Aureispira sp. CCB-E: one gene and its partner. The protein of the gene in region 1 binds, or shares a complex with, the protein of each later gene. Links are inferred from orthologs where the notes say so. Each region holds a gene or a part of one and is shown in the gene's direction. Other genes may lie near its edges.

Region 1 (17,174 bases):
AGATGTCTATGGGGTGCTTAAGATAGACTTTGATGGCTTAGAGTTCTTGACAGATGCATTTGCCTTAGGATCAACTAAAGCTGCTTCTATTGATGAGTTTGATGTAGCTTTAAGTGTTAATATGAAGGAATTCCATGCTTTGGCAATGGACTATAAGGATAGTTGGGGACCTAAAGATGATTTATTACTTTATGTGTTGTCTCAAAAAAATAATCCACTTGTTACATGGATGAGAGCGGTTGCCGCACGTGCGCTGCCTGTTCATACACATTCCATAAAAGTGGCATTGTATGTAATGAAGGATAAAAAAGAGCCTTATGATCTAGCCACGCCTTTGGCAACGGGAAGCTTTGATCTAACAGTTGGTAAAAATGCCTTGTTGCCTTTGTATGGAACTAAAATTCCTGCAATGTATCAACCCGTTAAAGACAATGGTTTGATAGATGATTTGCATCAAGAGAATGTAACCAATATTTTGTGGTCGACTCAATTTGTTCCAGTCAAAGATGTGGATAAAAAGCTGCTTCAATCGACGTTTAAAACAGCAGAAGAGACCGTTTATGGTCGTATCTACCTGCCTAAATCTATTCAAAATCTGAATAGAGGTGTGGGGGAAAGCAAATCATGTTCGTACACAACGCACTATTATATAGATGGAGTATTGATAGAGTCTGTTGATGTAGAATTAACAGCTTCTATTTGTGAAAAAGAGACTTCTTTGCCTATTGTGTTGTGGGGAAGAGATTCAAACAGTGCTTCCAAATTTAGAACAAAAATCCAAGAATTAAAAGCAGGAGAGCATACTGTAAAGGTAGTGGTTGATTTGAAATACAAAGAAGGAAACGAATCCCGCACACTGCCCTTGGCTAATTCGGTTGTTAAATTAATCAAGTAGGAAGTTTGAATATGAATAATAGAGAGCAGCCCTGTTAATCTTTGATTAACAGGGCTGCTTGTTAGTGAGGTGCAAGCGCACTAATATCACTTGTTATTGGTTCGCACCGAAATATCTGTAATAATGATTTCTACTCGTTGGTTTTGCCTTTGCCCAGCTTTGGTTTTGTTGTCGCCAATTGGTTGTCGTTTACCGTAGCCTTTATAACTCATTCGATCCAAGCTAATCCCTTCTCTTTTCAGATAATTGACTACATTTTTAGCACGTTGTGTCGATAAACGATCGCAGTAGTCATCAGGAGGCAAACCATTTGTATGACCGCCTATTTCTAATGCTAAATTGGGGTTGTCTTTTAAGAATCGATAGAGTTCTATAAGCACTTTTTCTCCGTTATTGGTAATTGAAGAAGAGTCTGCAGGGAAATAAAGTTTTTCTAGGCGGAATTTGTGTCCTACCTTTATGTCTTTGCTATTAATGTTATCGGGTTCAAAATTTCCTTTATCTATTGTTTTGATGTTCTCTGCCGAAACATTTGGTTTCCTATTTTTATCCAAAGGATCTTCTTTGGGAGTGGTTGTTTTATCTTGTGGTTTAGGATTGTTTTTGGGAGGTGTATTATCTATTGGTTCGTTGATAGCAATAGGATCTGTTGGAATTTCACAAGAAAAAATTTCAGAAGCGTTATCAATCAATACATTGCCATTATACCAAGAAAAAGTAGGTGTTTTGTAGTATGCTTCGATACAAATATAGTTATAATCACCATCTTTAGGATTAAATTCAAAGTCATAACTTCTCCAATCAACATGATCAATAGGATCTTTTAATTCATCTAACAATTCTGCCCGATCACAGTAGCTGTTTCCTCCCCAAATTCTCAAAACTAAGCCTTTGTTAAAATTAATAGGTTGACTTTGGTTTTTACGTGTCGGACTCATATAAATTGGTGATTTGCAAGCATGCAAACTAAATTTATAACAAGAGCCTTGCTTTAGTGGATCTGTCAATCGTTGCGCCACGGCTTCCCATGTTTTGTTATCTCGACTAACCAAGCCAATATAAGTTCTACCGTCTTGGGCAGGACGTGTTACATTAAATCCACCATAAGGCTGAACATCTGGAGGAGATTCTTGGCTGTGACCACAATCTGCCCATCCATCAGGAGTACGACCAGGACGAGGCTGATCTTCAAACGATGGGTTTTCTAAATAAATAACTTGGGTTTCTTGTGCTGCACAAGTATTAGAGATAACAACAAGTATGATTGAAAGTAGTATGATTGATATTTTATACATATACAAATTGGTCTTTGTCTTTTGGAATGATAACAGTAAAAAACACTTTTAGTTTATGAATACTTTACAAGAAAATTATGTCAAATGGGCGATTAGGCATGATTAAGAATGACCCTCTGAATTGATTAAAATGAAAAAATAATACTATTCGTAGTTCTTTCTCAATACAAAAAATCCCCAAATGTTATTTATTGATTCTAAAAATATGCCAAATATAAGGATCTTCAAATCCCTTATTCTGACTCCATAACTCTAAAGCAATAATTTATTGACGCACTTAATTTTTTGTTTCTTTTTATGTTGAAGCTTTGAGCTTGCAAAGCTATTATAGTTCACCATATTGGATTAAAAGGAATTAAAAAATAGATACTATTTGATAGTACTATTCTATTGGGTACAGAATTGGTTTTCAGTATTTTTAAAGAAAAAAAACTTATTGTAAAAAAAATATAAAGGTAACACAAATCTAAAAATAAAAAATAGGTATGCCTTATCCTCTACAAGCGAATAACAAATTTTTAAGCAAAAGTAACAAAGTTCTTAACGCTATTACAATCAATTCTACAAATAAATACTAGAAAAAGATTAATGCTTCTTTTTATAAGATGGACTGTAATGAATTAAAATCTGTACGGGCTTTTTTTTTCAAAAATGTAAGAAAAAATTGAGACTTTATACATTAAATCTATCTTTGAGTAGTCTTAAGGAATAGTGATCATAACTATTTACTAAAGTGCCTACATCATCAATTTTAAATAGGTTGATGGGAGTTATTAATTTAATTAAGTAACAGGCAAAAATATTAGGTAAATCGAAAGGTGACTTTTTTGCTTTACTAAACATTCTATCATTAATAGTCCGTTAATGATCAATTGCGCAGCACTCGTGAAACGAAGCTCCTGCAATAACTGATTTAATTTGATTTTTTAGCGGGCGAATAATCGTACAAACTAATTTAAAAATGCGAGTATTTAAATTTGGAGGAGCATCTATCAAAGATGCTGAATCAATTCGAAATGTAGCCAGTATTGTGCGTCGTTTTCCTAACGACCAGTTAGCTATTGTTATCTCAGCTTCAGGCAAGACCACCAATGCAATGGAATTGGTTTTGAAGGCTTATTGGGAGTGGGATATAAAACAGATGGAAGCGTGTTTAAATAAGGTAAAGGAGCATCACAAAGCCTTGCTTGAAGGTTTGTTTGATAATACAGATCATCCTGTTTATAGTGAGATACATGATATTTTTATTGACTTGCAATGGATACTAGAGGAAGAGCCACAGGATGAGTTTGATTATCTGTATGATCAGATTGTAAGCGTAGGGGAGTTGCTATCAACAACCATTGTTAGTGCTTATTTTAATGAAGTAAATCTAAAAACAACTTGGTTGGATGTTAGAGATTGTATTCAGACAGACAATACTTATAGAGATGCCAATATAAATTGGGAAGAAACAGAGCGAGCCATTCAAGCAACGGTGCCAGCTTTATTAAAAAAAGGCTTGGTTATAACGCAAGGTTTTTTGGGAGGAACGACAGAGAATTTTACAACTACTTTAGGACGAGAAGGTTCTGATTTTACAGCAGCTATTTTTTCTTATTGTTTGAATGCGCAAGATATGTCAATTTGGAAAGATGTACCAGGTGTGTTGACAGCAGATCCTCGGTTATTTGATGATACGACATTAATCGAACAACTTTCTTATTCAGAGGCGATTGAGATGACCTATTATGGAGCACAAGTTATTCATCCTAAAACTATTCGTCCTTTACAGAATAAAAAAATTCCTTTGTATGTCAAGTCTTTTGTGCATCCCGAAGGAAAAGGTACGGTAATAGGGGCTTTTGATTTGGTTCAATACCCTCCAATGATTGTTGTTAAGAAGGAACAGGCTTTGCTAAGAATAATTTCTAAAGATTTTTTCTTTGTTGATGAAACCAAATTTGCAAAACTCTTTGAAGCATTGGCAAAACATCGCATTAAAGTAAATATGACCCAAAATACAGCATTAGCTTTTTCTGTTTGTGTGAATGATGACCCTGAAAAAATAAAGGCATTAGTAGCTGATTTGGAAATGGACTATGAAATTGAAAAAACAGAAAATTTAAAATTAGTAACCATTCGCCACACCTCAGAGGCTCTTTTGGGACGAATTGTAGGAACACGTGAAATTTATCTAGAAGAAAAGATAGGGACTAATATACAGTTGGTTATGAATAAAGCAGAAATTCTTTAGCTGGATTAGTCAATTATACCACCAGAAAAAAAATAATAAAATACAAAAAACGGAATCATTTTTGACTCTTCTTCGTTAAACTGTAGTGTCAAAAAAATGTAAGAACATAAAAGGTCAAATATATTGACTATACAATAACAAAATGACTGTAAGTGAATGTCTATAATAAAAAACAATATTATACATCATTTATCGTTTTAGAAACAGAACTTCTCTAGAGGTCGTTTTTTTACCCAAAATAAAAAACATATATCTTAAGTATGAAAAAAGCAATGCTATTTCTTGCACTATTATTAACTGTAAGTACCACGTTTGCACAAAAAGAATCTGACAAAACATTAGTAAAAACAATGGATCCTAAGGGAACTTCATCCATTAACTTTGATTTTAGAAACAAAGGGATTGAGTCTACACCTTGGGATGAAGGGTTTATTCGTGTTGAATTAGAGATTACAGCCAATTTTCCAGAAGCTGTTTTGGCACAATTAGTAAAAGCTGGGCGTTATACGTTGTCTTCTGAAATTGATGGCGAGACATTTATTATTAAAGCTAAAAACCTAGATAAAGCTGTTTCTATTGGTGGGACAGATTTAGACGATCATGTTCGAATTTTTATCAAAACGCCTGGATATTATGCTGTTTCGGAAGGAGTACTTCAGAAGAATTTCCCTGGAGGAATGGTGGAAGCTGTTGTTGGTCGATCAGAAAATATGAAAGAAGCAACAAAGATGATTAAGGAAATGCGTCAAATTAAAGAAAAGGTGGACGTACAATATCGCTTTGTGTATAAAAAATCTAAAGATGCCCAAAAGGATAACGAAGCAAGCAAAGCTAATCCTGCACTTTCTAAAGAAGGAGAAGCAGGCAACGCAGGTTTTATTCAAGGCAAGAAAAAAACATTGACTCCAAACTCTACTCTAAAAGAAGTGGAAGCTATGTATGGAGATATTATTATTGGTGGAATGTCATTGAATGATTTTGAGGACTAATAAAAACGCCACTAGCAAAAGCACTAGTTTGTTACGCTGCTACTGCATAGTTTCAACGACTGCGAAGTAGCAGCCTAGCTAATTATTGCAAAAGTTAACAATTATAATTTTTTCAATTCATTTTTTTTCTCTATTATAACAATTCCTTAATAGAGAAAGAGCCCCTTTTTTGATGAGAATAGATTTAAATGTTAGGAATGCTATTCTTGTTATCCTGCTAAAATCCACACCTAAATAACTTATTTTTGACCATTCCTAAAAATAAAACTTCAACAACATGAAAGTATTTTCTTTTTTATTCGCTCTTCTTTTTACTACATCTACTATTTTTGCTCAAGACTCTGACAAAACTTTGGTGAAAACTTTAAATCCTGAAGATTGTCCTAATGTACAAATTGACATTAAAAACAAAGGAATGGAGTCCGCACCATGGGACGAAGGTACTATTCGAGTAGAGTTAGAAATTAAGGCAAATGTTCCAGATGCAATTTTAGGACAACTGGTAAAAGCTGGTCGTTATTCAATTGATGGTGGAAAAGATGGAGAGGTGTATATAGTTTCAGCACCTAATTTGTCTAAGTCTATTACAATTGGTGGAAAAGACCTAGAAGAAGAGATTAATATTACGGTTAAGACACCGGGGTACTTTGCTTTGAATGATGCAGGTATATTGTCTAAAGAAATCAATACAGAAACAATTGCTGCTCGCTCTAATAATGCTGAGGAGGCTGCCGAGATGATTAAAAAAATGAAGGCAATTAAAGAAGATTTGAATATGGAAGTTAAGGTGATCTCTACTTCTAAATACAAAGGAGAGGTGGATTTGTCTAAATACAAGTTAGTTATAGATGGAAAAGAGGTAACTGCCGATCAAATCAAGTTTTAAGATAATTTCTTTTGAGACAACAGTAATCTATTTGTTGGTACCTTTGACAATGTATTGGCTTAAAAGGAGGTGCTAGACAATCATAAAAAATTATAGATACACGATACCTTTGAGTATCTTAAAGTCATTTTCAATATTAGATTGGAAATGACTTTTTTTATGCTTTATACTGAAATGTCCTTTTAGCTGATTATCTTTACAGGCTTTCAAAAAATAGAGCAATTTATAGAATCTTTAAAGTAAGGTTTGTTTGAGTTAAGTTGCTGAGAATGAAGAATGTTTAATCATAATTAAATGCGTTTAAAAAGTTTAGATATAAAAGGCTTCAAGAGTTTTGCTGATCGTACGGTAATTAATTTTGGAGAAGATGTTATTGGAATCGTAGGTTCTAATGGTTGTGGGAAGTCAAATATTGTAGATTCCATTCGTTGGGTGTTGGGAGAGCAAAAAACAAGTCAGTTGCGCTCGGAAAGCATGACTAGTGTTATCTTTAATGGAACCAAAAGTCGTAAAGCATCTGGCTTGGCAGAGGTAACTTTGACGTTTATTAATGATAAAGGTATTTTGCCTTTGGAATACCAAGAAGTTTCTATCAAGAGAATTTTGTACAAAGATGGGTCTAGTGAGTACCAATTGAATGGTGTGAAATGTCGTTTAAAAGATATTTCTAACTTGTTGGTAGATACGGGTATGGGATCTGATTCTTATGCGATTATTGCGCTGGGGATGGTGGATGATTTGTTGCAAGACAAAGATAATTCGCGTCTTAAATTGTTTGAACAGGCGGCAGGTATTTCTAAATACAAAACAAGAAAAAAGGAAACGTTTAGCAAATTAAAAGCCACAGAAGCTGACTTGTCTAGGGTGGAGGATTTGTTGTTTGAAATTCAAAAAAACTTAAAGAGCTTGGAACGTCAAGCGAAACGAGCCAAACGCTATTTTGAGCTAAAGGACGAATATCGTCGGCTAAGCTTGGAATTGAGTTATTTTAAAATATCAGAGTGTAAGACAGCTTATAAAACACTGGACAAACAAATTGATGAGGAGCGAGAAAATAAAAAGGCTCTAGATCAGGAAGTAATTCAATTGGAGAAACGAGTAGAGCGAGAAAAAAATGGCAATGTGGAAAAAGAAAAGGCATTGGCAGATGCTCAAAAGCAATTGAATAGTTTAGTAGGAAAAATCAAAGGGAAAGAAAATGATAAAAAGATTCTGACCCAAAAATCGTTGTTCTTACAACAAAATAATGAAAAATTAGATGAACGTATAGCCTCGAATAGAAAGAGAATTGCTGAGACAGAACAAAATATAGAGCTGCAAAGCGAACAACTAGATGAGCAATATAAATTAGGAAAGGAGTTGAGTAGCCAATTGGCAGAAGCTAAGGAAATTCTAGAAAAAATTCGCAACAAACATGGCAATGTCAAGAAAGAATTAGAAGCATTTTTGGTAGAGCAAAAAACATTAAATAATGCGCTTTTTGAACAGGAAAAAAAGGCAGCTGTTTTGCAAAATCAAGAAGAATCTGCTTCTAAAAGTATTGAACGCTTAGAACGAGTTTTGGAGCAAAGAACTTCTGAAGTAGCGGGCATTACGGCTCAAGCTAGTCAACTTGCCACTGCCCAACAAGAGCAAGAGACTACTTTGGAAGGGTTAAGGGCAGCAGAGGCACTACGAAAAAAGCAATTGGAGGAAAACGAACAGAAACTGGAAGTTGCAAAAGAGAGTTTGAGTGGCAAGAATCGCAATTTGGATTCAAAACGAAACGAATATAAATTGCTTAAAAGCTTGGTAGAGAATATGGATGGGTTTTCAGAATCTATCAAATTTTTAAGCAAAAATCGTTCTTGGTCAGACAATGCGCCTTTACTATCAGATGTATTTTATTGTCAACCAGAGTACAGAGCCGCTGTTGAGAATTACTTAGAAGCTTATTTGAGTTATTATGTTGTTCAAAATTTTACGGAAGCGTTGCAAGCAATTGAGCTGCTAGATCAACATCAAAAAGGGAAAGCGAATTTCTTTTTGATGGAGCAGTTTCCTACCACACACACAAAAGAGAAGATTACAAACAAAGGAACTTGGGCTTTAGAGGTATTGGAGTATGATGCTAAATATCAAGCTCTAGCGGAGCACTTGCTAGGGGATGTGTATATTGTTGATGAAAAGGTCGGAGTTGAAGAATTAAATGGGCAAACAATTTGGTTGACTAAGGATGGGAAATACACACAACGTGGATACTCTGTTCGAGGAGGTTCTGTTGGTGCTTTTGAGGGTAAAAAGATAGGCCGAAAGAAAAATTTAGAATTGCTAGAAACTCAAATTGAAACGCTTACAGAGGCAGCTCAAGTTTTGGAAAATGAGGTAAAAGATTTGAGATTGGTGCAACAGAATCTGCGTCAGAACAATCAGCAAGTAGAGATTCAGAAGTTAGAAAAACAACTAAATGATACTGTCCGACAGGCTATTACGATAAAAAGTAAATTAGAGAGTTTTGAACAATTTAAGAAAGAAACAGAGGAACAGAAGGAAAGCTATTTGGAGCAAATTAAAACATACCAAGTAGCTCAAGAAGGCGTTCGGGGAGAACTAGCTAAAGTGCAAAAGCAATTGGTGCAACTAAGAGAAACGGTTTCTGAAAAGGATGCTTCTGTACAAAATATTGCGGAAGACATGGCAGAGGCTTCTTCCAATTATAATAAAAAGCATATTGAACAGGTTCGTCATCAAAATGGTATGGCTTCAATCGAAAAAGAATTGGACTTTAGCCATCGTCAATACAAAGAATTAAAAGATCAACGCAAACGAGATGAAGAAGTATTGAACGAATCAGGTGGAGACTTAACGTCTACTCAAAAAGAAATTGAAGCAGCTAATATACAGTTGGAAGAGTGGTATGAGGTAAAAAAAACGTATCAAGAACAGGTAGGTCAAGCAGAAAAAGCGTACTTTGAAGCAAGGGGAAATATTGTAGAAACTGAAAAAAAACTGCGAGACAAACAGCGTCAACAAACACAATTATTAGAGTTAATTGGTAAGTTGGATAATAAATTTAATGAGGTAAAACTAAAATTGACCTCTATTGCAGAACGCTTGAATGTCGAGTTTGAGGTGAAGATCAATGATCTAGTAAACGAAGCTCCTAACCCTGAATTTGAGGAAGCTGTTTTAGAATCGAACGTAGAACAATTGAGACAGCGTTTGACGAATTATGGTCCAATCAATCCTATGGCCATTGAGGCGTATGATGAAATTCAAGAGCGCAATAAATTGATCATTGAGCAAAGAGATGATTTGTTGAAATCCAAAGAAAATTTATTGGCGACGATTGCCGAGATTGAATCGAAGGCAACCGAACGTTTTATGGTTGCTTTTAATCAAGCTAGAACTTACTTTGTGGAAGTATTCCGTAGTCTATTTCATAAAGATGATACGTGCGACTTGAAGTTGATGAGTCCCGAAACGCCACTGGAGTCTAAAATCGAAATTGTTGCCAAACCCAAAGGCAAACGTCCTTTGTCTATCAACCAACTCTCAGGAGGTGAAAAAACCTTAACAGCAACGGCTTTGTTGTTCTCTTTGTATCTTTTAAAACCTGCGCCATTCTGTATTTTTGATGAGGTAGATGCGCCATTGGACGATGCGAATATTGCGAAGTTTAATAATATCATTAAGGATTTTTCTAAAAATTCTCAGTTTGTCATTGTGACCCACAATAAGAAAACAATGGAAGCGGTGGATATTATGTATGGAGTAACGATGGTAAAAGGAATTTCAAGGGTTGTGCCTGTTGACTTCCGTGAGATGGAAACAGTTACCTAATAAAAAACTGTTTGAAGGCCAGTAATTCATGGTTCAAACTACTTGTTGCTACAAAAAAGACAAGGCGAGTTGGTAGAAGGCTAACTCGCATAGTTTTTTCTATAAGAAAGGTTGTAAAGAGCTTTTAAATCGTAGTTTTTTTGTACTTTTGGAATATCTGAAATATATTACTTAACCACAATTCTACTAAAAAAAGTACCTAAATAATTATGGCTTTTTATCAAAAACTAGGAAAAATTCCACAAAAGCGACACACACAATTTCGCAAGGAAGATGGTAGTTTGTATGCAGAAGAGTTGGTGAGTACAGAAGGCTTTGATGCCAACTACTCGCTTATCTATCACGTACATCCTCCTACATTGGTCAAAGAAGTTGGAGAACCTTATTCTGTGGAGCCTAAAATTGCAATTAAAAAGAATTTAAAGTCTTTGTCTTTAAAAACATTTGCTGTCAAACCAGAAGCAGATTATCTCAAAAGTCGTGTGGTTCTGATGGTAAACAATGATTTGCAAATTGGTGTTGCCGCTCCCAAAGGAGCTCCAATGGATTATTACTACAAAAATGCAGATGCAGATGAAATGCTTTTTGTCCATGAAGGGGAAGGAACCGTGCATACGATTTACGGAGATTTAGATTTTGAATATGGAGATTACATTGTCTTACCTAGAGGAACCATCTATCAAATTGAATTTAAGACAGAGAAAAATCGTTTGTTTGTTTTAGAATCATTTAGCCCTATTCGCTTTCCAAAGCGTTATCAAAACAATCAAGGACAACTAATGGAGCATGCTCCTTTTTGTGAGCGAGACATTCGTACCCCACAAAATTTAAAAACGCACGATGAGCATGGTGATTTTAAGGTGTTGATTAAGAAACAAGGAATGATTTTTCCTTATACCTATGCAACACATCCGTTTGATGCTGTAGGTTGGGATGGATACCATTATCCTTACATTTTTTCTATTCATGACTTTGAGCCAATTACAGGGCGAGTACACCAACCGCCACCAGTGCACCAAACTTTTGCAGGTGCGGGATTTGTAGTGTGTTCTTTCTGCCCCAGAAAATACGATTACCATCCTAAGGCGATTCCTGCACCATACAACCATAGCAACATTGATTCAGATGAAGTGTTGTATTATGTAGATGGTGATTTTATGAGTCGTAATAATATTGAAAGAGGTCAGATTACACTACATCCAGGAGGCATTCCTCATGGACCACATCCTGGCGCTGCGGAACGGAGTATCGGTGTAGAAGATACAGAAGAATTAGCTGTAATGGTTGATCCTTTCCGACCATTCCAAATTACAGAAGCAGCTTTGGAAATTCAAGATCCTAATTATTATTTATCTTGGTTAGAACACTAAACGTTAGTAGGTTGAAACGGCAGCGTAGCAACACAACTAACTACTATTAGAAATAATAAACAATGAACTATAATTTAATTAGTAAAATTTCAGAAAAACAACGCATTAAATTGGCCATTCAAAGTAGTGCCATGTGGTAAGTATTGGACTTTGTAAAACTAGGTACTTTACAAAGTCTATTGGGCTGTTGAATTATAGTTGCTAAATTCATACACTATTTGCTATTTATCTAAAATACTTGACAAAGGATGGTACAGTAAGTGCGATTTAGCAAAAAATTATTATCATTAACTTAAATACACTGGAAAATAGATTTTTAAACGAGTATTGGTGTTTTGATAACGGAGCTTATCAAGTTGTGAGTGCTCTTGAATTTTATCAAAAGTATTTTATACATAGTTTGTTGAAACCACGCAGTAGCAGCGAACCGAGCTATGCGAGCTCACGATCGTAGGGAGCTACCACGAAGTAGCAGCGTAGCTAACTACTATTATAATAACAATCACAAATTTCTGTTGCAGTGTACTAAAAGAGTTTTACTCTATCAAAATAAAATAATCATGGCAAACGATTTAAAAAATTTAGAGAATGTAAATTATGGCATCGAAAAAATCTTTGAAGAAGCAGAGGATTTCTTGCCATTGTTAGGAACGGATTATGTAGAGCTGTATGTGGGCAATGCCAAGCAATCAGCACACTTTTATAAAACAGCTTTTGGCTTTCAGTCTTTGGCATATTGTGGTTTAGAAACAGGGGTGAAAGATCGTACCTCTTATGTATTGGTTCAAGATAAAATACGATTGGTTTTAACAACACCAATGGATGCTGATGGACCTATTGCAGAGCATATTAAGAAACATGGAGATGGAGTTAAGGTGGTTGCTCTTTGGGTAGACGATGCTACGAAGGCATTTGAGGAAACGACAAAGCGTGGCGGAAAGCCATTTATGGAGCCAACGGTTGAGAAAGACGAACATGGAGAAATTGTTCGTTCTGGAATTCATACTTATGGAGATACAGTACATATTTTTGTAGAGCGCAAGAATTATAATGGTATTTTTATGCCAGGCTTCAAAGAATGGAAATCAAATTACAACCCTGCACCAGTTGGTTTGAAGTATATCGACCATATGGTTGGTAATGTAGGTTGGGGAGAAATGAATACGTGGGTAGATTACTATGCTAATGTTATGGGCTTTGCCAATTTAATTAGTTTCGATGACAAGGATATCTCCACAGAATATACTGCTTTGATGTCAAAAGTGATGACCAATGGCAATGGTCGAGTAAAATTCCCTATTAACGAACCAGCAGAAGGAAAGAAAAAATCTCAAATTGAGGAATATTTAGACTTCTATCAAGGAGCAGGGATTCAGCACATTGCAGTCGCAACCGATGACATTCTAGCAACCGTAAAAGAAATGACTGCTCGTGGAATCGAATTTCTATATGTACCAGGAACGTATTATGATACGGTATTAGATCGTGTTGGCGAAATTGACGAAGAAATACTGAAGTTAAAAGAATTGGGTATTTTGGTTGATAGAGATGATGAAGGATACTTGTTACAAATCTTTACAAAACCTGTAGTAGATCGTCCAACGATGTTTTTTGAGATTATTCAACGCAAAGGTGCACAGTCTTTTGGAAAAGGAAATTTCAAAGCATTGTTTGAATCAATTGAAGCAGAGCAAGCTCGCAGAGGGACATTATAGAAACTGCTTTTTTGAATAGTTTTTAGAGCAAAGGATAATCATTTAAGCGTATTATCCTTTGCTTTTTTTATTAAAACTGATCTAGTTTGTATTGTTATGGCATAAAAATAACGTTTTTAGGACAACGAATTTGAGGTGGTGTTTTTAGAATTATTTAAGATAAAGTAATGAATAAGGAATGAACAATTCTAAGTAAATCCTATGAATTAATCTGCTTTAGAAGACTTGAATTCATAATTCTTTGTTATTTTAGAGCAAGAACGATATGATTTTGGGGCTATTTGCTTTGATTGTGAAATCTTTGTATAATTAAAGATTGTAAATTGATTCTTGTAAAAGTTTAAAAAAATCATCCATACCCACATCAAAATGAATTGTTATGTTATATAAATGGATTTTAGTAGGAAGTTTAGTTAGTTGTTTTTTTGCTAGTTTTGCGCAGAAAAAAGACTCTATACGTGTTGTTATCGCTATGGATGCCGCTAATGACGATATTGAAACTTCTTATGGGTATTGGGAAGCTCGTTCTAACTTAAAGGTTTTGATTGATATGTATGGGTTTAGTGGGGGCGTAAAGCACTTGGCAGAACAATACGAAATGAAATACGATGTAGGAGAAGAAGCTTGGGTGGTAACCTTGCCGAAGGGCTTTTTTGAACTTCGAGTAGAGTCGTTGGGGTTTACTGATATTAAATCTCCGCTTCGATTAAAACAAGATTATAGAGAGAATATTTTGTTGAATGTAGATTCTACCTCTTATACCTATAAAAACAGAAAACGCTATAATTATATAGCAGGAACATTAAACTTTTGTTCTACGATATTGGTTCAATTTGGAAGTGGAGACCCCGCTGCTCAACGTGATTTTTTATTATCGGCTTTAGAAGTAGAAGGTTTTGAGCACATCTCTGTCCTTAGAACCCAAAAAATACGACATACCAATGCATTTTTAGTTACCCTAGCTATTACCGATCGCACTCCTTTAAATATTCTTTTGTATCGAAAAATGACCAAGCAGCCCGAAATAGAACGAGGCTATTTGATTGGAGGCGATATTACCAAGGCAATTGAGCTATTTCAAGAGAACAGCAATGTTCTTTTTGCCAATCCCAGTTTTTTGAATGACCCCAACGTTGTATTCAAGAATTCGGCTAAATTTACAAAGAGCGAACAGTTGGAACGCAAATTGTTAGGCTTAATGGAAGAGGACAGTCAAACATTGGATAAGATTAATTACATTTTAGATAAAACCACTCCCAAAGAAGAAATAGAATAGGTTCATGTTGCTGTCTGGGAGATTCTCTCTTATAGCAATTGAATCCCCTAATCATCCCTTTTGATTAAAAGTCCTATCATTTTAATTCTAAATGGTCGAAATACAACCACAATCTTATGAGATTAGGCGCATTGTTTTGCATTACATACTTATCATTTTATTCATTAGTTGTTGCACAAGCAGATGTAAAGCTTGAAGTAGAGTACTTTACAGATAGTATGGTTACGGTGGCTACCTTAGATACCAATTATTTGTATCCTTGGAATAAACGTGTCTTGGCTTCTGTAAAAGCTTTTTTAGCTTTGGAAAAGGGAAATCATGATGTAATGATTTTGGTGACTATGCCAAAGGGTAAACCAGCATTTGTTGAGGTGAGTTCAAGACCTCAGTTAAACAAAGAAACGACAGATCACTTGATTCGACGACTGGAAGCTTTGTCTCGTCCTCCTCGATCAGAATTGACGGAATATGCTTACTTAATTACAGCTACGGTAGGGAAAGGCTGCGAAAATCCGCAGTTAAAATTCTTACCTAAGGTGGCATTGCCAGAAGAAAAAGTTCGTGCAAAATTTGAAGCAGCAGACTTAGCAGGCAAAATTGATTTATTCCAGAATTGGGTCATCGAAGATGTCATTCCAGTCTTAGCATTTTATGAAGATAGTTTAAGGTCTGAACTAAAAGGAGTAAATGCTATTGGTAAAATATTAAAAACCAAAGCTTTCAACGATAAAAGTGCTGAAGAGTTGACTATTGCGAATCCTGAATATTGGCGTGCAACTATGGAAATTGGTTCGGGGAATGGATTGGTTATTTTATCTAAAATTTCTATTCATATTGCGAAAGGAGAGTTTGATTTGGCGAAACGTTACCTTGATGTAGCACAAGCGTTTCCTGAGCAAAATTCAATGGCTCTTAATTTTTATAAACAATTTGGATTTAGAATGGAATGGCTCTATGATGATGTTCGAGAACAAATTCGAATTGGAAAAAAGTTTCAAATTGAGGGAGATTTTGAAAGCGCTGCTTTGCATTTTGAGGCACAACTAAAAAACTTTCCCAAATCTGCTGATTTTAATTTTGAAAAATACTATTCTCGTTCTTTGTTGATTAGCGAACACGATCCTGAGTATATCATTCAATTATGGAAAGATTGCAAAGCTGCTGTTTATGCTTGTGATCCTTTGTATAATATGAATGTTCCTGCCAAAAATAGTAAAGACCTATACTTGATGTCCAAACGACACGAAATTAATTTATTGTTTGATAATCAAGTAAGTATTAGCGAGAACATACTAGAATATGCCGATATTGCTTTGGATTTGGAAGTCTATGGATTTGCTGCTCATATGTATTGGTTAATTATCGGAAATAAACCTGATGCTTTTCCTGAAAGAGATATTTTGGCGCATTATTTATATTGTCTAGAAAAATTGGGCGATACCGAAAATATTCGAACATTTGAAGAAGAGTATACGCGTCAAAAATTCAAAAAAATAGAGCGAGAACGGAAACAAGCAATGGAGAATAGTCCCATTTACAATCGCTCAAAGGGCATTCAAAATAAGAACGACAAGCGCCGAAATAATCAAAAAAAAGATAAGGGATAAACGAAGAAATTTTACTCGTTTATTCTATGTCTAGGGTGAAAAAGTTGGATTGTTTCTTTGAGGTACCCCATGTCTAAATGGGTGTAAATTTCTGTTGTAACGATGGATTTATGCCCTAGCAAGTCTTGTACGATTCTTAGGTTAGCGCCTCCTTCAATTAAATGAGTGGCAAAAGTATGTCGAAAAGTATGTGGAGAAACTTTTTTATCAATGCCTGCTTTTTTTGCTAAGTCTTTTATGATAATGAAAATCATGTTTCGGGTAAGTTGCCCACCTCGCCGATTAAGAAAGACGATGTCTTCACTTTCTGGTTTGATATTGGTCATTTGATTTCGATCTAATAGATAGAACTCTAAATGCTTAATAGCTTGATCTCCAATCGGAACCATTCGTTCTTTGTTGCCTTTCCCTATTACTTTGATAAAACCAATATGCAAATACATATTGGATAGTTTGAGATTGGTTAATTCGCTAACACGCAAACCACAAGCATACAAAACTTCTAAAATAGCTCGATTTCTAGAACCTTCTTTTTTAGAATGGTCTATTGCTGCAATTAGTAACTCTATTTCTTGATGTGTCAATACAGAAGGGAGCGAACGAGCTAGTTTGGGAGCACTAAGCAACAAAGCAGGATCTTCCAACAAAACATCTTCTAAAATCAAATAACGAAAAAAAGCTTTTAGGCTAGATATAATTCGAGCTTGAGAATTAACACTTAAACCCAATTCATTTAAATAAGTAATGAAATTTTGTAAATCATTGAGTTCTAATTGAGATAATCCCTTATTTAACGCATGAATTTCTATAAACTCTGTCAACTTTTTTAAGTCTTGCAGATAGGCAGTGATGGAGGCAGGAGAAAGCCCTTTTTCTAATGCCAAAAATGCTTTGAAAGATTTTATATAGGGTGTTTCCATTTTTACTCTCCTAAGGTGCTTTGAACGCCAAAATCAATAATTATGCGAGTTTCTGTAATAGGAATGGCTCTAAAGATAACTTTTAATTCCATTTCAAATTCATCTTGAGTAATGTGTTCTTTCATATCTAGAATAGACGGATAGAGTTGGATAGTTCCAGAGT
Region 2 (16,131 bases), 2.0 Mb from region 1 along the record:
GTTTGAGGCACACGATGTTTTTCAGGAAGCTGTTAGTAGTGTTTTTGAAAAGTTAAATCAATTTAAGCCCCAAAAAGGTAGTTTTAAAGCTTGGTCCAATCGAATTTTTGTCAATGCGGCATTTCTATATTTAAAAAAACACCAATGGCAACAGTCTTTTAAAGATTTAGATTTGGTCGAAGATGAAATGGACATGTCAGAAAGTACGCTAGGAAAAATCACCGCAAAAGAATTGACCCAATTGATTCAACAATTACCCTTTGGATATCGAGTTGTCTTTAATATGCGCGAAATTGAAGGTTACTCACATTACGAAATTGCTCAAATTCTTGGAATTTCAATTGGTACTTCCAAATCACAACTCTTTAAAGCTAAAAAAGCTTTGAGGGCAAAAATTAAAATTTTGTTTTAACACACACTTCTTTATCAGGATAAAAAAACTGATACAAGAATCAAAAAACGTAATTATGGTTGCTAGAAATTCAAGAGTATTGTTGTTTATTGGTTTATTATGCATGGCTTATAGTATGACTCAAGCTCAAACTCTAATTAGAGAAAGCAATAGAACCAATGAGATTGAAAAGAGTTGGAAAATGGAATGGGGAATTCTTACAGGAGTAGGAGTATCTAATGTTTTAAAACCAGAAAGTAATCCAACCCTTAAAATGCCAGAAGGAAAGGGAACGTATCGAGTAATGTATGCAGCAAGACCAGAAGCACAGATCGGTGTTTTTGGAGAAATAGGTAAGACAAAGAGTATTTTTTCTTTTCAAATACATTTTGCTTATACCATGCGTGCTATTCCTGAGCCTGTATTTTATAGTTACAACGATGACATCAAGGATGTATACAAGTCTACTTATTTGAATGGAGGAACTGTTAGCGCCTTATTTTGTTTCAAACCAGTTGATAAGTTTAAAGTTGGAGTGGGTATAGAGGCGACAAATTTTTTGGTAACAGAAGGAGTAAAGAACTCGGATATAGGAGAATATACAGAATGGTATAGTAGTTCTGCTGGTTTTAAATTGATGTTGTCATACAAAGTAAGCCCTAGAGTAGATATCAATGTCTACGGGCGTGCAGGACATATTTTTGATTTTGATAAGAAAAACTTGATGCCAGATGATATTTCAGCAGGAATGACAGTTGGATATAGATTGTGTGGAAAAGAGGTTCGATACAAAGCAAAAATAGAGGAGGAGAAAAAAGTATATAGATTGGATTATCAATAGTTAGCTACGCTGCTACTTCGTGGTCGTTGAGAAACTTTATTAGTTTACTTCGTGAGTGCTGCGCAGTTGATAATCAATAAGTTGTGTGTTTGTTGTGTTCTGTGTTAAGGTTTTGGTTATCAAGCTGATATAAATGTTGTTTTTTATTTTTTTTGTAAAAAAGTAAACAACTAAGCGATAGCGATCTCACGACCGCAGGGAGCTAATCAACGAACTACTAATTATAATAAGTAGCACAATAAATTAGAAGGTTTGCAATGGGCTACTAGTTGGCTGTTTTCAAATCTTCTAATTTCCTTTAGAAGCTATTTAAAAAAGTTTATAGAGGTACGTTTATGAGACTGTTAATAAATGGCAAGAATTCTTTGGTGGATGTGTTGTAGCTTTACCCTAGTATTAATATTGAGAATAAGATGGAAGATAATAACAACAACTTAGGAGATTTTTTTAGAAAAAGGCTGTCCTCAATAGAAGGAGAGGATGCTGACTGGTTTCATCCGGATCCTAGAACAGATGATGTCGTCTTGCAAAATCTTATTGGCGCTTCTAAAAATAGAAAAAAAACATATTGGTTAAAGTATTTGTTGCCTGCTTTGTTGATATTGGCAATGTTGGCGTATATTTTTTATCTAAAGCATCATATTGCTCAATTAGAATATGCCCAAGCTACTTCAAATACTCAAACTATAAATACCACTCCATCATTAAAGCCATTAACAACATCTATCAATACTCATCAAAACATTACTTTAGACCAAACGACTTCAAGCACAACAGACAAAACAGAATGGACCACAACATCTATTGATTCCAATACAATTAAACAAACGGAGCTGGATAAGGAAATTACAAAAAAAGCAAATATAATAGAGGCTTTAAAAGCAGAAAAACAGCACCTTCAAACGTTACTTGCTCAACAAAATAAAACGATTCAAACACTAGAGTATCAATTGGATCAAAATAATTATGTTGCTAATGTAATCAATAGGGAAGAGGGAAGAAACGAAAAACCAATACTAAGCACTTCGAATGGAGACCAAAAGGCTTCATCCATATTGTCTAATGCTAAAAAAGCAAGGTTGAATTCTGATGATTTACAACCAAAAACTCAACAGAAGAAGGCTGTTGTTAAAGCTGTTACAGCAGAAGGAAATAAATCTATGGATGATTTACAGGTTATTGCACCTAGTCTATTGGCAATTCCATCAACAATACCTAAGGCAACTCCTGATTATTCTTTCTCCTTAAAAAAGAAGAAAAAAAGAGAGCTACATTCGCTAGAAGTTGGCTTTCAAGTTGGTTTACAAGCTCTATTTACAGAAAAGGAAATTGATATTCTCAACCAAAGAATTATAGCGGATAAAGAATTAACCTCAGAACGATTAATAGAACCTTATGTGGGAGCGAATATAGCTTATTCTCCATTCAAAAATATATGGGTAAGAGCAGGAATACAATTGGGAGGAAGCAAGGACTTTTGGGGGCAACGAATGGGAATTGTTTATAGCGATGCACAGGAATACTTATTGCCTTCGGGAGATGTTGGAAGTGACTTGATCGTCAATACGTCTACAGGATATACAAAGGCTATCAATACCTTACAGTTAACAGTTCCTAGTACAACGACGGATGGCGATTTGGTAGAATTAGATTACTGGGAAGAGCTAGAAACTACACACATCCAAATTCCTCTGAGTGTCGAGTATCATTTTGACTCAAAAAGATGGCAGCCTTTTATTTATGCTGGTGCCAAATGGAATGTTTTTCGTTATGAATATAAGACGTCTAATATAAATGTAATGTCAAACGATCAAGCAATTAATTTTGCACTTAATGAAGACAATGCGAATACCAAAACATTACAATACATGAGTTTTATGACAGGGGCTGGTTTGAGTTGGAATGTGCGTCCTCATTTTTCTTTGAGAACAACATTAGGGGTAGAGAATAACTTTATGTTAAAAGAAAACAAGAGTACGGATTCTAGTTATTCAAAGAGTGGGCTATTTGCCAACTTTGGGGTGTATTATAAACTTTAGTTAATCGCGAAAGGGGGCGCTAAGTTGAGATTTAGTTGTGCTGTTGTTATGTAATTGTGGAGTAGTTTGGGTATAAATGCTTGGATTAGGATTTGTTTTTGATGAAAAAATGGGAAATACAAAAAGAAGGCTGCCAAGGCACACTCCCTTAGACAGCCTCTATACACAGTTTAAGGATACTTTATCTATTATTCAATGACAACTTTTCCACTTCCTAGTAGTTCATTATCAACAGTGGCACGGTACATATAAATACCTGCAGAAAGTTGATTGCGTTGAATCTCAAATTGAGTTTTGTTCGTTTGTATGGATGCAACACGCTCTCCTAAGGCATTGTAAAGTTCAAATAAAATAGGTGCTTCGCCCTCATAGTTATCTATAGATACAGCAGCAGAACCACTGAATGGATTAGGAGCAATAGTAACATTTCCTATTGGATTACCTTCCAAAGCACTTATGTCATTGTCTACATCTGCTTCAAAAGAAGCTTCTATCGATTCGTTTTTAAGTCGTTGAGCCATTTCGTTGTCTTCTATCCAAATGTATTCGTTGGTGTCTTCGGTAATAGTAGATGGATCAATTCTACAGTTGGGGTCAACACGAATAAGAGCTGTTTTGCATTGCCAAGATGGCGTACCTGTACAAATGCTAACTCGATAAAATCTTGCTTGCCCAGTGGATAGGTTGCCACCAATTAAAATATTTCCTTCTCTACTAGCGTCGGTTCCTGTATATCGAGCACCTGTACCAAATGTCGTTGCCAAACCTTGCAGATTGATGTTGTTAGGTGCTTGTCCACTAATCCAGCCCCCCCATTCATATTCGAAGGTTCTATTCCACCATTCATTAGACTCTTGAACACCTATGTAGTAAGCAGTTTCACAGCTAGTAGAAGCTGCATTGATTTTGATGTTACTAATACATGTATTAATATAGCCACTAGCAGGAATGGCTGTTCCATTTACATTAAAATTAGGGGTAGCAGGTGTAGTGCCAACTGTAATGCTGTTGGTATAGCCTACTGTAAGCGTTTCCCAACCAATGCAAATCGGCTTTCTACGTTCTACTTTTACATAAGCTCGATAGGTGCCTGGAGAAGTGGGCACATTATAAAAAAATGTATTGCTCCAAACACTAGATGCTTGGAATACTTGAGGAGAACCAACAGCTACACCATTTCTTTGTAGCTCAACTGTGTAACGAATTGGGTTATTACCACAACCGCCAATACAATCGACATTGACATACTGCGGGCAGTGGTGGTAAGCTACTTTGAATTTTTTTTGTGGTGGATTACCACAAACAGAAAAGTTTTGAGTGGTGTAAGAGTTGCCCAATGGACTCGTTTTGTACCAAGTTAATTGGCGGAGTTGTGCATTACTATAATTAGTAAATACAAAAAGAAAACATAATAAAATTAGGTTTTTCATGATCATTGTTTAAAAGTTATAAGGATGGTTATAAAATCATATTATGGGGGAATTATGTGAGGTTACTAAAGCGTAACTTTCTTATGCAATATTATGACATATTATTTGTGGAGTTATAACCAATTTTGGGCAATTCTTACAAGTCAGAAGAATAGTTGAAAGAATGGAATGCTTTGTTTATGGGATGTTGGAGAGCCTGTTGATTACATCCAATAGTAGTTAATTTATAAAAAAAAAACACCATCCAAAGATTGGATGATGTTTGAGGTTAGGGAAAATCCCAACTCTATTTTATGTTATAATATAGGTTAAGAGCGAATGACTTTTTCCTTAGGTTTGGGGATATGGCGTTGTTGTAAATTGAGTTTTGCTGTTTCATACTTCATTGTAAGTGTGCCAGTACTTTTGGCTAACTTCTGGATACTTTTGTTGTATAAATCTACTTTTTCATTGATAACATTACCTTTTTTATCAAAGGCAGAGACCATATCTGGATATAGTTTTTTAGAGGCATCCTTATAAAAATCTACTAGTTTTTCTGCTTGACCAATAGCGGTAGCATCCTCTTTGATACGCTCGATTTTTTTCAAGCGTTTGCTAGCATTGTTGGCTGCTTTAACCATGTTTTTAACTTCTTCTTTTGCCTTACTAGGATTTTTTTCATTCAATGCTTTGACAATGGCAGCATCGGCATATTGTACTTCTAAGGTTGCTAAATTCAATTCTTGTAGATAATTGTTAATTCTATTGATTTTGGCTAATAACGTCTCGTGATTATCACCCTCATCGGTCATTTGAATATTATTTGCTTTGGCAAATTCTTCAATACTTTTGACCATTGAGCTCATTGCCTTGCCTAGTTTATCTACATCCTTGTCTATCAACTCTGTTTCAATCAACACCGCTTCAAAACAATCCAAACAACCTGCTTTGTCAATTGCAGTAGCTGTATAGTTGTTATTGCCTAATAAAAGCATTATATCCAAGACCTTAACCGCATTAGATTTGATGCCTTTGTCGTCTTCAAAAGCTTTTAAACTAGCAAATCGATCGTGAATTTTTTGAGAAGATGCTAATAAACTTTGGCGTTTGGCTTCTGCCTCAGCGCTACCTGTGTGTGCTAAGAAAGAGGAGTATTCAATCTGCATTTCTTGCATTAATGCAAACTCTTTATTAAAGTACTCGATATACTCTACAGGAGAACTAAATCCTTGAGCATTGATAAGTGAAATAGATAGAAAAAATAGGCAGTTTATTGTTAATAAAAATCGCATAGGTAATTTGTTTATTATTGTATAATAGTTAGTTTGTCGTCTTCTGTTTGCGGTTGTAGTTGATAATAAGTTACTTGATTATCAAAATTTTGTTATAGGTTTTGGTACTTGGTTATTGACCCTTTGCAAGGACTTCAAGAGATGAAGTTATGATAGTCTAAAAATCAATCTATTAGTTTCTTAGGGGCATAAGAAAGCCCTATCACAAGTTATGAAAGAATAACTGTAATTTTTAGGATAAAGTTCATCTCTAGTAAGAATGGCAGCTCCTACTATAATTTTTTGTTTAGGTGCTTACATCTGTGATTTGCTCACTAGTCATTCCAAAACGACGCTCTCTGTTTTGAAAATTAAGAATAGCTTCGTAAAAATGTTTCTTGCGAAAATCGGGCCAAAAAACAGGGGTGAAGAAAAGTTCGGCATAAGCCAATTGCCAAAGTAGGAAATTACTAATTCTAGATTCCCCACTCGTACGAATCATCAATTCTGGATCAGGAAAGTCCTTTGTACTCAAAGCATGTTTGATACTGTCCTCGTCAATATCGTCAATAGCAATTTCTCCACTGACTGCTTGACGAGCGATATCTTTGACCGCTTCGATAATTTCCCATTTAGAACTATAACTCAGGGCGAGAATTAAGGTCATACGTGTGTTATCTTTGGTACTTTCAATTGCTTCTAGCAACTCTTTTTGAGCAGCAGAAGGAAGCATATTGATGTTGCCAATCATTTGCAGCCGAATTTGGTTTTTATTTAATGTAGCAATTTCTTTTCGAATCGTTGACACCAAGAGGGTCATCAAAGCTGTAACTTCAAATTTTGGACGATTCCAATTTTCTGTAGAAAAAGCATACAATGTCATATACTGAATGCCTAATTCTGCGCCAGCTTCTGTTACTTCTCGTACTGAGTGAACACCATTTTTGTGTCCAAAAACGCGTGCTTTACCTTGCTGTTTTGCCCAGCGACCATTTCCATCCATAATGATGGCAACATGTTTTGGTAGATTGTTTAAATCTATTTGATCTTTTAGCTCCATTAATATTATTTTTCCCTAATTTTGTGTCTATTTGGGATAGATTGTATTAATTGACAATACCTGTATTTTTGCATCTATACCCTAAAATGCTTTTATGCACGAACGACAAAGTTAATACTATTAATTTTGAATTAAAAAGAATAGTTAGCTTGTTCCGCTCATTTGACCATTAAAAACACTAAAATTGACTTATAAAATAAAACTTCCTGAGTTTGAAGGGCCGTTTGATCTCTTACTCTTCTTTATAGAACGAGATGAACTGGACATTTATGATATTCCAATATCTTCTATTACAAATGATTTTTTGGAATACTTGCGGGAAATGGAAGAATTAAATATAGACACAGCAAGTGAGTTTATTTTAGTAGCCTCAACATTGATGAGAATCAAAGCCAAGATGCTCTTGCCTCGAAAAGAATTAGATGAAGATGGCAATGAAATTGATCCTCGTAAGGAATTAGTTGAACGATTGTTGGAGTACAGACGTTACAAAGAAGTTTTGGAAGAGTTGCGTCAAATGGAGGCAACCCGTGCAGCAAGAACACATCGAGGAAATGTTTTGGACGAAGTCCAGCAAATGACCTCTGCGGCATTAGCCGATGCAGAACTAGAGAACCTATCCTTATTTCGTTTGTTACAAGCGTATGAACGAGTCTTGTCTACTTTTGAATTTAGGATGGAAAAAACTATACATACTGTTGTCCATTATCATTATACGATAGAAGAACGAAGAGATTTTTTATTAAGTAGTTTAACTACAAAAAAGAATCTTTCTTTTAGAGGTATCTTTAGCAATTGTGAAAATCGACTGCATGCAATTTTTACTTTTTTGGCGATTTTGGACTTGATGCAGCAAGAACTAATTATCTTTGTAGAGGGAAATGGTGGTTTTAACGATTTTACGATTAAAGCTCCACCAATAGATCATATATTGGGGACAAATGAAGAGGAAGAATAGGCTGTTTACTTCGTAAGTGCTTTGCTTTTAGTTAGCTGTGTTGCTACTTCGTGGTTTATAAAATTTTTTCCTAGACGATTACTTATGTTGAATTAAATTAGCTTTGTTACTCCCTGTAGTTGTGAGCTCGCACAGTTCAGTGCTACAATGTGCAACTTCGTAAGTGTTGGTTACATAGTTGATAATCAAATTTTTAATACTTTTAACACTGAAAATAATACCTGCTGATTATCGGTTTGATGCGATTTTTCAGCGAATTATTGATTACAATAAATAAAAAGAATAATGAGCGAAATGGAATCTGTAGACAACCAGTCTATTAAGGAGCAGGAAGAAGAACACGCAGGCGTCTTAAATTCTATTAGTCCATTTAGAATTTTTTTGGCGGCAATGATTGGGTTATCGGTTGTTGTGTATATGTTCGTCAAGGATTTTAATGCAGAAGAATTTAGTAAAATTGAATTTAGTAGCCACGTATTTACATGGATTGGAATGGCTGCTTTTTTTATGTGTTTTCGCCATTTTTGCTATATGGTACGGTTGAGGATTATTACCAATGGCTTCTTTTCATGGAAAAAATGTTTTGAGTTGGTGATGATGTGGGAATTTAGTTCTGCTGTAACACCAACGAGTGTAGGAGGAGCAGCAGTGGCTATGTTTGCGATAGCGCAAGAAAAGCTGGCTGCTGGAAAAACAGCAATGATAGTGTTGTATACAGTTATTGTAGATACTTTCTCTTTCTTATCAGCATTGCTTGTTTTCTTTCTACTATTCGGACCTCTTATGATTCAACCAGGATCAGATACTATAGCACATCTTTGGCACGATAGTGAGTGGGGAATTGCCTTTGTTTTTGCTTATAGTTTGATGTTGGTCTATGGAGGTATTTTTTTCTATGGAGTATTAGTTGATGCCAAAAAGCTAGAAAACCTGCTGCTTTGGTTCTGCAAAATTCCATTCTTGAAACGTTTTAGAGAAAAAGCGATCAAGATAACAGACGATATGGATTTGGCTTCAGAAGAGCTCAAAACTCAAAAATGGACGTTTCATATCGGTACCTATATTAGTACTATGTGTGCATGGGCTTCTCGTTTTATGGTATTAAACTGTTTGATTGTTGCTTTTGTTGCTTATTCTCCTAACCCTGAAATTCAAGCGCATTATAACGACTTTATGCACGGGCAATTAAACTTTACAGCATTCTGGGAACAATTGTTTATTTATGCTCGTCAGCAAGCGATGTATGTAATTATGGCTGTTATGCCTAGTCCAGGAGGAGCAGGGGTTGCTGAGTATGCATTCAAAACATTCCACTTTGATTATATACCAACAGAAGCTACAGGTATTGCAGCAGCAGGAACTTTAATGGTTATCATGGCGACAATTTGGCGTACATTTACGTATTATGTATATCTTTTAGTGGGGGCTATTGTTGTCCCTAATTGGGTTGGCAAAATTATTAAACGAAACAAAGAAGAAGCCTTAATGAGAAAACAAGGTATTGTAATAGAAGATCCAACTACCTACGATTCTTTGATTTCGGACAAGAAAGATTAATCTAGCTATCGAATTGGATGCGTTTTGGTGAAAAATACTTTGTAGAAAATAATAGAATTTAGCGAGGAATCATGTACTAAAGATTTAATTTGCAATATTATGAACATACTAAAATTAAGTTGGAACTATCTAGCCGATAAACCATTTTCGACCTTACTGAGTACTGTTTTAGTAGCATTAGGAGTAAGTTTGACATCGATTTTGTTTTTGTTAAACAAGCAATTTCAAGATCGATTGTATAAAAATATAGAAGGAGTGGATTTGGTCGTTGGTGCAAAAGGTAGCCCTTTGCAAATGATTTTGTCTTCGGTGTACCATATTGATGCACCAACAGGAAATATTCCTCTCAAAGAATCTTTTGTTGTTACCAAAAACCCATACATCCAAAAGGCAATTCCTTTGGCATTGGGAGATAGCTACAATGGATTTAGGATTGTCGGAACAGACAGCCAATATATTGCTCATTTTAACGCAGAAATAGCTGAAGGTCGTTTGATAGAAAAAGACTTGGAAGTAAACGTAGGGGCACGTGCAGCGAAAAAGCTAGGTCTTAAAATAGGGAGTACATTTTACGGTTCTCATGGATTAGTTCAAGAAGGCGGACATGTACATGAAACCTATGCTTATGAAGTGGTTGGAATTTTAAAAGAGACAAATCTGATCTTGGATCAATTAATTTTAACAAACGTGTCTACTGTTTGGAGAATGCATGACGATCACGACCATGGTAGCCACGACCATGGCGACGGACATAGTCATGACGATCACGATCACGGCAGCCACGATCACGGCGACGGACACAGCCATGATGCTCACGATCACGGCAGCCACGACCACGGAGACGGACACAGCCATGATGCTCACGACCACGGCAGCCACGACCATGGAGACGGACACAGTCATGATGCTCACGACCACGGCAGCCACGACCACGGCGATGGACACAGTCATGATGCTCACGACCACGGCAGCCACGACCACGGCGATGGACATAGCCATGATAATCACGACCACGGAGATAAAAAAGTTCAAAATTTACCTCCAATATCCAAAGAAGGAAAAGAAGTAACGGCTTATTTAGTACAATATAAAAAGGATGGAGAAGGAAATACCTCCATGCGCGCCGTAGTAGAAGCTGCCCAAATTATTGAAGATAACAGCGAGAGCTTGGGCTATGCTAAACCTGCTATTCAGTTGCAACGTTTGTTAGAAATGACAGGATTGGGGATGGATTTTTTAACTGCTTTAGCCTTTATTATCATCATTATTTCTGCATTTAGTATGTTCATTTCTTTGTACAATTCTTTAAAAGAAAGACGCTATGAAATTGCCTTGATGCGCGTGATGGGGGCAACACCTTCTAAGCTGTTTATAATGATAGTTTTAGAAGGATTGTTGGTTGCTGTTTTTGGTCTTTTGTTGGGCTTGTTGGTGAGTCATATAGGGGTAGAAGTTATGGCAGCCGATTTGGAAGAAACGTATAAATATACCTTTTCAGGTTTTATCTTTTTGTGGGAGGAAGTATATCTGGGGCTTGGTGCTTTGTTAATTGGCTTTTTGGCAGCTATTATACCCGCCTTGCAAGCTTACAATGCAGATATCTCTGAAACGCTTTCTAATTCTTAAATGACTTTTGTTGATAGTGCATGCATCTTCAAGAATTAACACTAAGTAATTTTAAAAATTACGATAATCAAGTATTGCAACTCTCTACAAAGCTCAATTGCTTTGTAGGAGAGAATGGTATGGGAAAAACGAACCTTTTGGATGCCATTCATTATTTGTGTATGTGCAAAAGTCACTTTAGCTTGCCAGATCGTCAGGTTGTTCGACATGGAGAAGACTTTTTTAGGATAGAAGGATATTTAGAGCGAGGAGAAAAACGAGAACAAGTGGTTTGTAAGTATGCGCCCAAAATCAAAAAAGTGATGGAGCGAAATAAAGTCACTTACAAACGTTTGGCAGATCACATTGGCTTGTTTCCGATGATTATGATTACGCCTGACGATACCTTGTTGATAACAGAAGGAAGTGAGAATCGCCGCCAGTTTGTGGATGTATTGTTAGTACAATTGGATGCGAATTATCTCAATCATTTGATGGTTTATAATAAAGTCTTGCAACAACGAAATGCTTTTCTCAAAAGTTTTAAGCATCCTTTGGACGTTAATTTTGAATTGTTGGAAATCTACAACCAACAACTGCTTATTCCTGCCAATTATATTTATCAGGAACGTCAAAAAATTATTGCTAAGTTAAAGCCTATTTTTCAAACTTATTACAAAATCATATCGGGGGATAAAGAGCAAGTAGATTTGAGTTATCACTCGCAATTGTCAGAACAAAAATTAGAACGTTTGTTTGCTGAAAGTCAAGAAAAGGATACTTGGTTGCAACGAACAACAAAGGGTATACACAAGGATGATTTAAAATTATTAATTAATGATTATCCTGTAAAAAAGTTTGCTTCACAAGGTCAATTAAAATCTTATTTGCTGGCTTTAAAGTTGGCGCAATATGAGTTGCTGCGCCAAGAATCTGATGTTGCGCCGTTGGTTTTGTTAGATGATATTTTTGACAAACTAGACAAAAAGCGAGTGCAACAATTGTTGGAACTGCTTTTGGAGCGTGATTTTGGACAAATATTTATCACAGATACACACGAAAATAGAATCGCAAAGATTGTCACTGGATTGGGAACCGATTTTAAACAATTTCATGTTTCTAATGGCATGGCTTCTGAAATGGTGCGCTTGTAATTTTTTATCTATAAAATCCTATACCATGAAATCAATTATGTTATTCTTCCTACTTTTGGGAATGTTCTCTACGACTGTTGCTCAAACGCCTGAGTATTATTACGAGAAGGGAATTGAAGTAGCAACATCTGAACAATATGAAAAAGCACTTCAGTTTTTTAAACGAGCGATAGAATTAAAGCCTAATTATTGGCAAGCCTATTTTTCGAAAGGTTCTGTAAAGTTCAGGCAGAACGAATATGAAGCTGCTGTTGCAGCTTATGACAAGGCTATTCAAATAAAAAACAATGCACCTGAAATTTATTATGAACGAGGACGGGCTAAAGTAGAATTAAAGCAATATGAGTCTGCCTTGATGGACTATAATAAGGTGATTGAATTAGATAGGAATTATCAGTATATTTATAATGCTAGAGCAGTTTGTAAAAAATATTTGGATGATTTGGAAGGGGCAATTCGAGATTATAATAGTGCTATAAAGCAAGATCCCACGAATTACATAACTATTTATAATCGCGCTGTAATGAAACAATTATTAGAAAACTATACAGCTGCTGTTAAGGATTTTGATATTGTAATAAAGCTAAAACCTGATGATTTTTATTCTTATATTCATAGAGGGAACTTAAACAGAAAATTAGGGCAGTACGCTGAGGCTTTTGACGATTTGAATAAAGCAATCAAATTAAATCCTGAGTCGTGGTATGGATATAATAATAGAGGCATGGTCAAAGATGCTATTGGAGATTACGAAGGAGCTATAGAAGATTTTAATAGTGCTATAAAGTTGGATTTGAGGCAGCCTTATCCTTATAATAACCGTGGTTACGCTTATTATCACTTAAAAAACTATGAAACAGCCTTGAGAGATTGCACGTATTCTTTGGAGCTAGATGCCAATAACTCTTATGCTTATTATTATCGAGGATTAATTTTAAACGCATTGAACCGAACAGAAGAAGCTTGCCAAGATTTTCACAAGGCAGAAGAATTGGGGTATCCCAAAATGGGAGCAGAGTTGGAGGCTTGTCGTTAAAACAAAAATAGGAAGGATGGAGTACGCTTATAAAATATTAGATTTATTAGCAACCGCAGAAGTAGAAAATATAGAGCTGGCTTATCAACTGTTGCAACCTTACGTGAGCGAAGATGCTTTGACAGAGATTTATTTAATGTACTTTGTCACAGATGACGAAACCTTGCGCCAAGAACTTCGTGGTTTGTTAGAAATCTATGCTCCTAAGCAATTTTTTGACTTTTCAAGTCCTTCTAATCATTTGCAAGGGCGTTCGGTATGGTCTCCTAATTATATGTTTAGAGGCAACCTAAATCCATACATCGAAACAGGGGTTTTAGAGGCTAAAAAAGTACTGTACTTTTTTGAACACTTACTTCCTATTGAAGAAATGCACCCTAGTATCAAAGGCTTATTTTTGGAGCATGGAACCCACCAACAAATCGAAAAGGCAATTGAAGCGTCTAAAAAGAAAAATATTTTGATCTTAAATGCGTGCAATTTAACCAAAATCCCTTCCATTGTTTTGACTTTTAAAGGTTTGAGGCGTTTGGAATTGCTGCAAAACTATATAGAGGAACTTCCTGAGCATTTCTTTGAGCGTTTACCAAGTTTGACAACCTTGCTGTTGAAAAACAACCAATTAAAGACCTTGCCCAAAGGGGTGAATCATTTGCAAAAACTTCAATTGCTGGATATAAGTGATAATGAATTGGAAGCATTACCAAACGAAATTGGAGCCCTAACGCATTTGCAGACATTAAATGTCAAGAACAATCGTTTAAAAGAATTGCCAATCTCATTGGCCAATTGCCAGCAGTTGGAAAATTTGTATTTGCGTGGGAATAAGTTCAACCACATTCCTAAAATTATTTTGCATTTTAACCTAAAACAAGTCTCAGGAATTAAAGGCTTTGACCGAGCAAAAACGAGTACTGAATTTTTGAAATTTTTGCAAGCTCTACACAAGAGTTCTTTATCTATGGTCGATAAAGAAAAACAGTTTCATTTGTTTACAGATCATAAAAAAGAAATTAAAGAAAATTTAGGGATTAAAGATTTATTGGCTTGTTTAAGTTTTCAAAATGAGGTGGTAAGAAGTAGAGCGCTGGGATATTTGTTAAATTGGCCAGGAAGTACGTTGGTTGAAAATCCAATTAAGCAGGGAGACGAAGTATTACTGATTGGGGATACGAATTTAAAGAAAAAAACAATTAAAACACGCCTAAAAAAAAGTGGAATTGCTTATACAACACAATTAACGCCATCAACAACACATGTTGTTTTGGGAATAAAGCCTAAAAATTTTGAGTGGGTTGAAAATCAAAAGATTACTTTTTTGACAGAGCAAGATTTAAATCAGTTTTTAAATCGAGAAGACACGCCTTATCTGTTGGAAAAAGAAGCGGATACGGCTCTGAACAAAGAAAATGTCAAACGACTGTTGTTGAGTAAAGACGAGGGAAGCATCGAATTAGGGGTAGAGTTGTTAAAAACAGGTGGTGTTCCTAGAGACTTGATGACGGAACTGTTTTTTGTTGCTAAAACTGTCACGAATAAAAAAATCCGAGAACAGGCTAAAAAGATGCTCAAAGTTAATGGTTCTGCTACTGTACAAAAGGCATTGGCAGACCGTTCAAAGCTAGTTTCTACGGCACACAATGCAGAAAAAAATGTGCGCAAGAATTTAATCAAATTAGCAAAATTGAGCACTGAAATTAACTGGACTAGAATGGGTTGGTACTTGTATCAGAATTTTGGAAATGGTTTGCGATATACCTTTGACTACGAACCACAAGGTAGCGCCTTGCGTTATGAAATTATTCGGAAATTAACTCAAGATAATAGCTTGAATTTTTACCAAGCATACGCTTCTTACATGCCCCTTTACGATTATTTTGGCTATGCTTATTATGAAAAAACAGAATTCCCAATTGAGATTTTGGAACAAACGAACTTGAAAAAACTAAATTGCGCAGGTTGTCGAATAGGAAGTATTCCTGAAGAAATTGCTCAATTAAAAGCACTAGAAGTACTAGACTTGAGTGCTAATTTTTTGAAGGAACTACCAAAGAGTTTTAGTGAGTTGAAAGCGTTGAGGGTCGTTGATTTGAGTGATAATGAATTGGTCGAATTTCCTATGGTGTTGTTAGAAATGCCTTGGTTAGAAAAAATTGTCTTGTCCAAAAACCGAAAAGGCCCAGAAGAATTTCCATTGCAATTACCACCAACACTAAAAGATAAGTTGAAACACACTCAAGTTGTGGGCATAGAATAAAAAATCGATTGAGAATAATATAGGTGAGAATGAGCCTTGTTTCCTTTAGATATACAACTAAAGGAAACCGATAGGCATCAATTGGTTACAGTAGGTCTTATTTTTGTGATTGTTTTGCTAGTGTTTTCATGAGTTCAAAAACGATGGTATCTATATTTCCTGTCTTGGGATGAAAGGCGGAAACATTGGATAAGAGTACAACTCCTTTCTGATTTGAAACATCAATAGCCATAGATGAAGTATAACCGCCTGTTCCTCCATTGTGCCAGTGCAGTTGGTGACCAGATTTGGTATGGATAATGTGCCAACCTAAGGCAAGATCCATCTGTTTATTGATGTTTTTGGTTTTGGTTTGTTGTAATTGAAAAACAGGGTTGGTCGCATCAAAATTAGCAATAATAAACTTGGATAAATCTTGGACTGAAGAGAGCACATTGCCAGCAGGAGCTAGAACTTCTAACTCCCAATTAATAGTCACTTTTCCAGCAGGGTCCAAGCCTCTGACGAGTTGTTCTTGAACAAGACTTTGACGCGTTGTAGATTGGGTCAT

The links.
Region 2: the proteins of smc (region 1) and QP953_RS11140 are in contact, whole or in part, in a crystal structure (PDB 3ZGX), measured with the Bacillus subtilis proteins. The link is inferred for Aureispira sp. CCB-E from one-to-one orthologs.

The regions. Positions count from the first base shown.
Region 1 is NZ_CP133671.1:4,950,479-4,967,652, reverse strand. Bases 6,293-10,323 are described here. They hold smc (chromosome segregation protein SMC), read left to right. Parts: upstream 6,293-6,595; coding sequence 6,596-10,123; downstream 10,124-10,323. Other genes in these bases: QP953_RS19130 (hypothetical protein), read left to right, coding at 6,293-6,301. In the rest of the region: QP953_RS19150 (hypothetical protein), read left to right, coding at 1-895; QP953_RS19145 (OmpA family protein), read right to left, coding at 982-2,190; QP953_RS19140 (aspartate kinase), read left to right, coding at 3,152-4,426; QP953_RS19135 (hypothetical protein), read left to right, coding at 4,687-5,415; more of QP953_RS19130, read left to right, coding at 5,693-6,292; QP953_RS19120 (homogentisate 1,2-dioxygenase), read left to right, coding at 10,333-11,493; hppD (4-hydroxyphenylpyruvate dioxygenase), read left to right, coding at 12,054-13,208; QP953_RS19110 (hypothetical protein), read left to right, coding at 13,588-14,484; QP953_RS19105 (hypothetical protein), read left to right, coding at 14,601-16,091; site-specific tyrosine recombinase XerD, read right to left, coding at 16,103-17,011; QP953_RS19095 (hypothetical protein), read right to left, coding at 17,014-17,174. UniProt on the Bacillus subtilis protein: Required for chromosome condensation and partitioning.
Region 2 is NZ_CP133671.1:2,946,466-2,962,596, forward strand. The notes cover bases 6,098-9,085. They hold QP953_RS11140 (ScpA family protein), read left to right. Parts: upstream 6,098-7,198; coding sequence 7,199-7,972; downstream 7,973-9,085. Other genes in these bases: QP953_RS11135 (isoprenyl transferase), read right to left, coding at 6,262-7,014; QP953_RS11145 (lysylphosphatidylglycerol synthase transmembrane domain-containing protein), read left to right, coding at 8,258-9,085. Also shown: QP953_RS11110 (RNA polymerase sigma factor), read left to right, coding at 1-412; QP953_RS11115 (hypothetical protein), read left to right, coding at 468-1,232; QP953_RS11120 (hypothetical protein), read left to right, coding at 1,646-3,271; QP953_RS11125 (T9SS type A sorting domain-containing protein), read right to left, coding at 3,460-4,701; QP953_RS11130 (hypothetical protein), read right to left, coding at 5,010-5,975; more of QP953_RS11145, read left to right, coding at 9,086-9,529; QP953_RS11150 (FtsX-like permease family protein), read left to right, coding at 9,629-11,155; DNA replication/repair protein RecF, read left to right, coding at 11,176-12,288; QP953_RS11160 (tetratricopeptide repeat protein), read left to right, coding at 12,314-13,324; QP953_RS11165 (leucine-rich repeat domain-containing protein), read left to right, coding at 13,341-15,581; QP953_RS11170 (serine hydrolase domain-containing protein), read right to left, coding at 15,679-16,131. UniProt on the Bacillus subtilis protein: Participates in chromosomal partition during cell division. May act via the formation of a condensin-like complex containing Smc and ScpB that pull DNA away from mid-cell into both cell halves.